Regions from separate parts of the Agromyces atrinae genome, predicted to be linked through region 3. Evidence: predicted binding sites of a transcription regulator. Region 3 holds the regulator's gene; each other region holds the start of a gene.
What was found. The regulator LexA, encoded in region 3, represses DNA repair genes until DNA is damaged. The targets are predictions, from matches to a motif close to TCGAACANNTGTTCGA.
Positions count from the first base shown of each region.

Region 1: a site for LexA is predicted at 1,280-1,295, ahead of BJ972_RS12305 (HNH endonuclease signature motif containing protein). Genes of this name have one in related genera too.
Region 2: a site for LexA is predicted at 1,371-1,386, ahead of imuA' (DnaE2-dependent mutagenesis accessory factor ImuA'). Genes of this name have one in related genera too.
Region 4: a site for LexA is predicted at 905-920, ahead of BJ972_RS12935 (HNH endonuclease signature motif containing protein). Genes of this name have one in related genera too.

Region 1 covers NZ_JACCBI010000001.1:2,634,131-2,636,318, reverse strand. Annotated here, with positions in the region: gene BJ972_RS12315 (response regulator) at 1-573, shown strand, start outside; gene BJ972_RS12310 (GNAT family N-acetyltransferase) at 540-1,145, opposite strand; gene BJ972_RS12305 (HNH endonuclease signature motif containing protein) at 1,298-2,188, shown strand, end outside.
Region 2 covers NZ_JACCBI010000001.1:689,720-691,907, reverse strand. Annotated here, with positions in the region: gene BJ972_RS03390 (DNA polymerase Y family protein) at 1-609, opposite strand, end outside; gene imuA' (DnaE2-dependent mutagenesis accessory factor ImuA') at 606-1,277, opposite strand; gene BJ972_RS03380 (SOS response-associated peptidase) at 1,480-2,178, shown strand.
Region 3 covers NZ_JACCBI010000001.1:1,013,640-1,015,827, forward strand. Annotated here, with positions in the region: gene BJ972_RS04930 (histidinol-phosphate transaminase) at 1-255, opposite strand, end outside; gene BJ972_RS04935 (LysM peptidoglycan-binding domain-containing protein) at 306-683, opposite strand; gene lexA (transcriptional repressor LexA) at 944-1,636, shown strand; gene metE (5-methyltetrahydropteroyltriglutamate--homocysteine S-methyltransferase) at 1,700-2,188, opposite strand, start outside.
Region 4 covers NZ_JACCBI010000001.1:2,762,615-2,764,802, reverse strand. Annotated here, with positions in the region: gene BJ972_RS12940 (exodeoxyribonuclease III) at 1-629, shown strand, start outside; gene BJ972_RS12935 (HNH endonuclease signature motif containing protein) at 923-2,188, shown strand, end outside.

The DNA of each region.
Region 1 (2,188 bases), 1.6 Mb from region 3:
GTCGGTGAGGCCGTCAACGGACGCGAGGCGATCGCCCTCGCGACGTCGCTGCGGCCCGACATCGTGCTCATGGACATCCGCATGCCGGAGGTCGACGGCATCGAGGCGACGGCCGCGATCTGCGCCGATCCCGACCTGTCCGAGACGCGCGTGCTGATCCTCACGACGTTCGAGGAGGACGAGTACCTCGTCGCGGCGCTCCGAGCCGGGGCGAGCGGCTTCATCGGCAAGGGCGCTGAACCCGACGAGATCGCCCGTGCCGTGCGGTCGGTGCACGCGGGCGATGCGCTGCTCTCCCCCACGGCGACGCGCGCCCTCATCTCGAAGTTCCTGCAGCCGGCGTCGTCGCTGCCGACGCCTCCGGAGCTCGCGATGCTCACCGATCGCGAGCGCGAGGTGCTGCTGCTCGTCGCGCGCGGGCGGTCGAATCAGGAGATCGCCGACGACCTCGTGATCTCGCCGCACACGGCGAAGACGCACGTCAACCGCATCATGTCGAAGCTCTACGCGCACGATCGCGCGCAACTCGTGATCCTCGCCTACGAGAGCGGGCTGCTCGCGCCCGGGGCGTGAGAACGCGCCTCCCACTCCGGACGGAGAATCGACATGACGATCGCATCGATGCGCTCGCCGTCGAAGACGAAGGCGTCACGGCGAGTGCCCTCGACGACGAATCCGCTGCGCTCGTAGACGTGTCGGGCGCGGGGGTTGAAGGCGAAGACCTCGAGCTCGATGCGGTGGAGCGGCAGCGTCGAGAAGGCGTGGTCGAGGAGCAGCGAGGTCGCCTCGGTGCCGAGTCCGCGGCCGCGACCGCGCGGGCCGATGAGCACCCGGAAGTTGCACGACTCGTCGTCGGACGACCAGTCGTTCAGCACGACCTCGCCGACGCACTCGTCGGTCGCGCGATCGATCACGGCGAGGTCGAGGCGGTCGGTCTGGTCCGCGCGCGAGGAGTACCAGTCGCGCGCCTTCTGGTCGAGTTCGGGGCTCGTGCCGAGGGTGTCGGCCGTCGAGTTCGCCGAGCCCGTGAGGCGGATGACCTCGGGGTCGGCGAGCACCGCCCCCATCGCTTCGATGTCGCGCGGAGTGAAGGGGCGCAGGGTGACGGATGCTCCGTGCAGAGTCGGCTTGTCGGCGAAGGTCACGTGGTCGAGTGTAGGGCGGGTGTGGATAACCGGGTAAAGCGGTGTCACTCTTTGGTGCTGATGAGAGGAGGTTTTTGTGCGCAGGCGGCGAGTTATCCCCAGGCTTGTCCTCGGGGCGAGCGGATGTCAGTGGTTCGAACTAGTCTTCTAATGTGATCGATTCGACGGGTGGGGCGGGCGGTATGCCCGAGGGTGCTGATGGTGCGCTCGAGCCTGCTGGCCCGCGGGGCGTGACGATCTCGCAGGCCGAGCTGCTCGACATGGTCATGACCGATGCGGAGCAGTTCGCGTTCGAGACGAACCGCATTGCCGCACGTCGTCTGGCTTCGATCGGGCGGGCGATTCGGATGGCCAGGGAGAATCCCCACATCTACGTCTTGCCCGAACTCATGTCGCGTGCCGAAGCGCGTGACTGGGCCGTGCGTGCCGCGGCGACCGAGCTGTCGATGCGGTTGCTCATTCCAACGGCGACCGTGTTGAACGAAGCGTCCGAGGCCCACACGCTCGCGGCGCGACTGCCGAAGCTGTGGCTCGAGTTCCTCGACGGGGCCACGTCGTACCCGATCGTGCGTGCCGCCGTCGAAGCCATCACCGGGTGGGACGATCACGACGCCGTCGCCCGGTTCGATACCGAACTCGCCGGAATCGCCGGACGCGTCACCGTCGCATCGTTCCGGTCTCGGGCGAAGCGGCTCCGGGACCGTCTCAGTGCTGCGACCCTCGCCGAACGCCACCGGCGTGCGCTCACCGAACGGCGGGTCGTCTTCGAGGATGCACCGGAGGGGATGATGTGGCTCCACGCCCTCATCCCGGCCCTCGACGGGGCCAAGATCCGTGCCCGCTTGAATGCGACCGCCAAGCAAGCCTCCCGGGCGTCGGGCGAGACCCGCACTCGTGATCAACTGCGTGCCGACCAGCTTTCCGACTGGCTCACCGGCGCCGGAACCTCTACCGCGGTGCAGACGCGCGTGCTCGTCACGGTTCCGCTCATCGCGGGACTCCTGGAGAAGCCCGTCCGTGACACACGTGTCGCATCCACCTCG
Region 2 (2,188 bases), 320 kb from region 3:
CGAACGGACTCCCAAGCGGTGGAGGAGCGTCGCCGTGCTCGCGGTCGTCACGAGGGAGACGGGCAGGGGTGCGAGGAAGCTCGCGGCGGATCCCTCGGCGACGATGAAGACAGGGGGCTGCGCCTGATCGCTCCCGGGCACCCTGATCGCCGCACGAGCGGCCTGCTCGGCCGCCAGGAGCCCGTCGGCGACACCGACGCAGGCCTCGACCGCCTCGGCCTCGCGAACGGTCGCGAGAAGTGCCCGAGCGGCTTCGGCTTCGCCCCCGTAGTACCGGGCCGGCCCTCGAGCCCGCATCGCGAGCGCGCCCGGCCGCACGACCTGCACGGCGGGGACCGCTTCTTCGACGACGCGGAGCACGGGCTCGAAGGCCCGCGCATCGAGCGCGACGTCGTACGGCAGCACGATGACGTCGGGACAGCGGTACTGCGCCTCACGCACGCGGAGACCCCGGATGACGCCCTCACGCCGAGCGGATGCCGACGAGGCGAAGACGAGACCCTTCTCGATGAGCGCGACGGGGGCGTCGGGGGAGAGGCGCTCTGCGGTGATCGCCGCGATGACGGGCCAGTCGGGGCACCACAGCACGATCGTTCGGTCGGCGGTCATCCTGCGGCCCTCTCAGGGAGCGGGATCATGCGCAGCCGACCGTCGTCGGGCTCGGCGGAGGGCCGGTGCCCCGGTCGCGACCGTTCGGGCAGCCACAGCTCGGTCTCGCGTGCGCGTTCGAAGCCGCCTCGCCCGGCCACGCGCACCGTCGCCCGTCGGGAGTCGAGCTGGCCGTGGCCCCGGCCGAGCCCGCCCCACGTGCTCTCACCGAGACTCACCCGGGCCTCGGTCTGCGGCCAGTTCCCGTCGACGACGAGCGTCGTGCCCCGTTCGCGGAGCCGGGCGGCCAGGCGGGACGCCTCGCCGGGGGTGACCCGGTCGAGTGCCTTGACGGCGACGACGGGGATGACGTCGGCGAGAGCCGCAACGACCTCGAGCCAATGCCGCCCGGGGCGAGGGACGAGGACGAGGCGATCCAGGTCGATGCCGAAGCGGGTTGCTGCTTCGATGCCGAAGTCGGGGAAGCCGACGACCGCGCACCACCGGCCGGCCTCGGACGGTCCGGCGAGGAAGCTCATGATGAGGCTCGTCGATCCCGCGACGCTGTAGACCGAGCCCTCTCGCATGCTGCCGCCGAGGGCGCGAGTGAGCGCCGGCGTCGTCGGGACGGCTCGGGAGTCGAGCTTCGTCGCCTGCATGCCGCGGATGCGGGACTGGAGTTCGCGCACGGTGTCACCGCGTGCGCCTACACTCGCCCTACCGTCTCGTGAGACACCGTCGTCGACGGCTATCGAGGGGGCGAGCGAGGTCATACTCCATGTTCGAACACATGTTCGAATGCGTCAAGTCCGCCCGGTGTGTCGCGCTCCACCGATGTGTCGACCGGCCCGCGTCCGGGCTCCTGTCAGTGCGGGCCGATAGCCTGTCGGCATGTGCGGACGCTTCGTCATCTCCGATACGGCCCCCGATCTCGTCGCTCTCTTCGACATCGATGAGGCGGGGGAGGCCCTGCCCGATCCCTCGTGGAACATCGCACCGACCGACCCGATCGCCGTCGTCCTCGAGTCGAACAAGGGCGGCCCCGTCGTCAGGCGGCTCGAATCGGCACGATGGTCGCTCGTGCCGAGTTTCGCGAAAGAGCTCACGCTGCCATACCCGACGTTCAACGCGCGCGCCGAGGGCATCACCGAGAAGGCGAGCTTCCGTGCGTCCGTCGCGTCCAAGCGCGCCCTCATCCCCGCCGAGGGCTACTACGAGTGGCAGACCGTCGAGAAGACGAAGACGCCGTTCTTCATCCACCCGCCCGAGGGCGTCCTGGCGTTCGCCGGACTCTACTCGTGGTGGCGCGATCCGACGAAGGCCGATGACGACCCCGCGCGCTGGGTGCTCTCCGCCACGATCCTGACGACCGACGCGACCGGTGCCCTGGCCGACATCCACCCACGCACCCCGGTCATGCTGCCCCCCGAGTACTGGGACACCTGGCTCGACCCCGAGACCGAGGGCGACCAAGATCTCGTCGACGCGGCCGTCGACGCCTCGCACGAGGTCGTCTCCGGGCTCGAGCTGCACGAGGTCGCGCCCCTCCGCGGCAACGGTCCCGAACTCATCCTCCCGCTCCAGCCCTAGCCGCTCGGCG
Region 3 (2,188 bases):
CTGATCGGCCACGAGGCCGTGGCCGAGATAGGCGGCGAGTTGCTCGCGCAACTCGGTGAACTCACGATCGGGGTAACGATTGAGCGTGAGGATCGCGGCCGCGAGCCGCCCCAGCACGTCGTGGGCGACAGCCTCGGGGATGGGATGCGTGTTCTCGTTGACGTTGAGCGCGACGGGCACCGTCTTCTGGGGTGCACCGTACGGGGTCTTACCGCGCAGATTGTCGCGCAGCGGGAGGTCGTCGAGAGAAGTCACCCGATCAGCCTAACGAGCGTGACGGCCGCCTCTGTGCGACCGTGCCCGAATCAGTAACCGAGAGGAACGGCGATCTGCTGACCCGGTTCGAGCGACGAGCTCGTGAGGCCGTTGAGGCTCGTGATCTCGGCGATGACGTCGCGCGGGTCGACCGTCGGCGCGAGCGACTCGGCCAACGACCAGAGCGACTGACCCGGCTCGATCGTGACGTAGCGGAACGAGACATCGGCGCTGGAACTGCCGGCCACCGCGGGAACAGCGCTCAACCCCGCGAAGAGTGCGACGGCGACGACCGGTACTGCGGCCAGGGAGGTGAGCACGATGCGCCCGCGTCGCGTGAGACGCAGACGGGTACGCGGGGCGACGGATCGACCTGCGTCGACACCACTACCGATAACGAACGGGCTGCTGGCGATAACCGTGCTCATGTCACACCTCCTGAGTGTTCGCATGCGGCCCTCGGCCGGGAGAGCCGCATGCGAAGATGTATTCCGAACCTATCTTCGATTATTCGAAAGTTCAAGTACTTCTTCGGAAGATTTCGGTTCTGAGATCGCGACACACTCGAAGAGATGTTTGTCTCGGTCGAACGGCGGCGATACAGTTTCGAGTACCTGGTGACATTCGATCAGGGACCACTGACACTCGGCCCGCCCACGACGTGCGGAGCCCGGAGAGGGGCACACCAGTGAGCAACGACACCGACGCCGAACGGCCGGCGCGCACGCGCCGTCGCAAGAGCCTGAGCGCGAAGCAGCTCTCCATCCTCGAGTTCATCCAGCGGTCGGTGAGCCAGCGAGGCTATCCGCCGAGCATGCGCGAGATCGGCGATGCTGTCGGGCTCGCATCGCTGTCGAGCGTCACCCATCAGCTCAACCAGCTCGAGCTGAGCGGCTATCTCCGCCGTGACCCCAACCGCCCGCGCGCGCTCGAGATCCTCATCGACGTGCCTCAGAGCGAGGGCACGACGACCGACGTCGACTCCTACTCGAGCACGCCCATCGGCGACGCCGCGATGGTCCCCCTCGTCGGTCGCATCGCCGCCGGCATCCCGATCACCGCCGAGCAGCAGATCGATGAGGTGTTCCCGCTCCCCCGGCAGCTCGTCGGCAAGGGCGAGCTCTTCATGCTCAAGGTCGTCGGAGAATCGATGATCGACGCGGCCATCTGCGACGGCGACTGGGTCGTCGTGCGCGCGCAGAAAGAGGCGGAGAACGGCGAGATCGTCGCCGCGATGCTCGACGGAGAAGCGACCGTCAAGGTGTTCCGGCAGCGCGACGGCCACACGTGGCTCCTCCCCCGCAACAGTGCCTTCGAGCCGATCCTCGGCGACGAGGCCGACGTGCTCGGCAAGGTCGTCGCCGTGCTCCGCGCCGTCTGACCGACACGAACGAGAGAACGCCCCCGGCACCGAGCCGGGGGCGTTCTGTCGTGCTGATCGCGTCTACGCGTCGGCGAGCTGTGCGCGCACGGCGCGCGTGGCCTCGAGGATGTTGCGGAGCGAGGCCACCGTCTCGTCGTATCCGCGCGTCTTCAGTCCGCAGTCGGGGTTGACCCAGACCTGGCGCTCGGGGATCGCGGCGACGGCCTTCTCGAGGAGCGAACGCACCTCGTCGACGCTCGGGACGCGCGGCGAGTGGATGTCGTACACGCCCGGACCGATGCCGTGGTCGAACCCGCTCGACTGCAGGTCGTCGACGACCTCCATGCGACTGCGCGCGGCCTCGATGCTCGTGACGTCGGCATCGAGGTTCTGAATGGCGTCGATGACCACGCCGAACTCCGAGTAGCAGAGGTGCGTGTGGATCTGCGTCTTCGCCTCAACGCCCGCCGTCGCGAGACGGAAGGAACCCACCGACCAGTCGAGGTAGTCGGCGTGGTCGGCGTTCTTGAGCGGGAGCAGTTCGCGGAGTGCGGGCTCATCGACCTGGAT
Region 4 (2,188 bases), 1.7 Mb from region 3:
GTGAACCGCTCTCCGACATCCAGGTCGACTTCCCCGGCCAGCCCGGATTCCTCAAGGGCCAGGAGGGCCCCGACCTGCCAACCGAGGCGCGCGCGATCGGCGCGACCGCAGGCGGCGTGCGCGTCTGGAGCCTCTACGTGCCGAACGGCCGTGCGCTCGGCGACCCGCATTATGCGTACAAGCTCGACTGGTACCGGGCGCTCACCGACTACACGCGCGCCGAGGTCACCGCGAACCCCGAGCTGCCGTTCGCGCTCGTCGGCGACTTCAACGTCGCGCCGCTCGACGCCGACATGGGCGACCCGAGCTTCGTGCTCGGCGAGTCGACCCACGTGTCGGAGCCCGAGCGCGCGGCGTTCGCCGCCCTCGAAGCGGCTGGCGTCGCGGATGTCGTGCGCCCCCTGGTTCCCGAGGGATACACCTTCTGGGACTACAAGCAGCTGCGCTTCCCCCGCAACGAGGGCATGCGCATCGACTTCGTGCTCGGCTCCCCGGCCTTCGCCGACGCCGTCACCGGGGCGTCCATCCACCGCGAGGAGCGGAAGGGCGATGCGCCGAGCGACCACGTTCCCGTCGTCGTCGACCTCGAGCTCGACGGGGATGACGATGATCGGCCGATGATTTTCTGAGTTGGGTTGCGGCCCCTCTTCCCGAGCTCTCGCCTTCCCTTTCCCTTTCCCCTTCTCCTCCCCTTCCCCTTCCCCTTCCCGTCGGGCAGCCGTGCGCGCGGATGCTGCAGACCGACGCGAACGCCGCGTTTCGCCCGCGACGCGCCGAAGCAGCACTGATTCCGCAGCATCCGTGTACGTGACGGATGTCGATTGAGACCCATCTCCCCCTCAAATCCCCGTGGTTCGGCGAGTTATCCACAGGGGGTCGGCGGGGTCGGTCGGATGTCGGTGGTTCGAACTAGCCTTCTAATGTGATCGAATCGACGGGCGAGGCGGGCGGTGGCCCCGAGGGTGCTGATGGTGCGCTCGATGGCGCCTTGGACAGTGCTTCCGGCGCTCCCGATCATGCGGCTGGCCCGCGGGGCGTGACGATCTCGCAGGCCGAGCTGCTCGACATGGTCATGACCGATGCCGAGCAGTTCGCGTTCGAGACGAACCGCATTGCCGCACGTCGTCTCGCGACGATCGGTCGGGCGATTCGGATGGCGCGGGAGAACCCGAGCATATACGTGCTGCCCGAGTTGCTGTCTCGTGCCGAAGCTCGGGACTGGGCGGTGCGGGCCGCGGCGACCGAGCTGTCGATGCGGTTGCTCATCCCGACAGCGACGGTGTTGAACGAAGCCGCCGAGGCACACACGCTCACGGCACGACTGCCGAAGCTATGGCTCGAGTTCCTCGACGGTGCCACGTCGTACCCGATCGTGCGTGCCGCCGTCGAAGCGATCACCGGGTGGGACGACGACGACGCCGTCGCCCGGTTCGATACCGAGCTCGCCGGAATCGCCGGACGTGTCACCGTCGCATCGTTCCGATCCCGGGCGAAGCGCCTGCGCGACCGCCTCAGCGCCGCAACCCTCGCCGAACGCCACCGGCGTGCGCTCACCGAACGACGGGTCGTGTTCGAGGACGCCCCCGAGGGCATGATGTGGCTCCACGCCCTCATCCCGGCCCTCGACGGAGTCAAGATCCGCACCCGGTTGAACGCGACCGCCAAGCAAGCCTCCCGGGTTACCGGTGAGACCCGCACTCGCGATCAGCTGCGCGCCGACCAGTTCTCCGCCTGGCTCACCGGCGCCGGAACCCCCACTGCCGTGCAGACGCGTGTGCTCGTCACGGTGCCGCTCATCGCGGGACTCCTGGAGAAGCCCGTCCGTGATGCGCGCACCACTCCCACACCGCCACCCACCGCATCAGGTCTGCCCGAGCACCCCTGGCTCGACGTCGCCACGATCGACGGATACGGACCGATCAGCACCGAGACTGCCCGCCAGATCTTCGACACCGCGACCGCGTTCCGTCGCCTCATCGTCGACCCGATCACCGCGGAACCGCTCTACCTCGACCGCACCCAATACCGACCATCACAGGCACAACGCGACTGGCTCACCCTCACCTACCAACGCTGCAGCCGCCCCGGATGCAACAGCTTGGCCGCCACCTCGGATATCGACCACATCCACGACTGGGCTCACGGCGGCAGAACCGACATCGACAACCTGGCACCACTCTGCCCACCC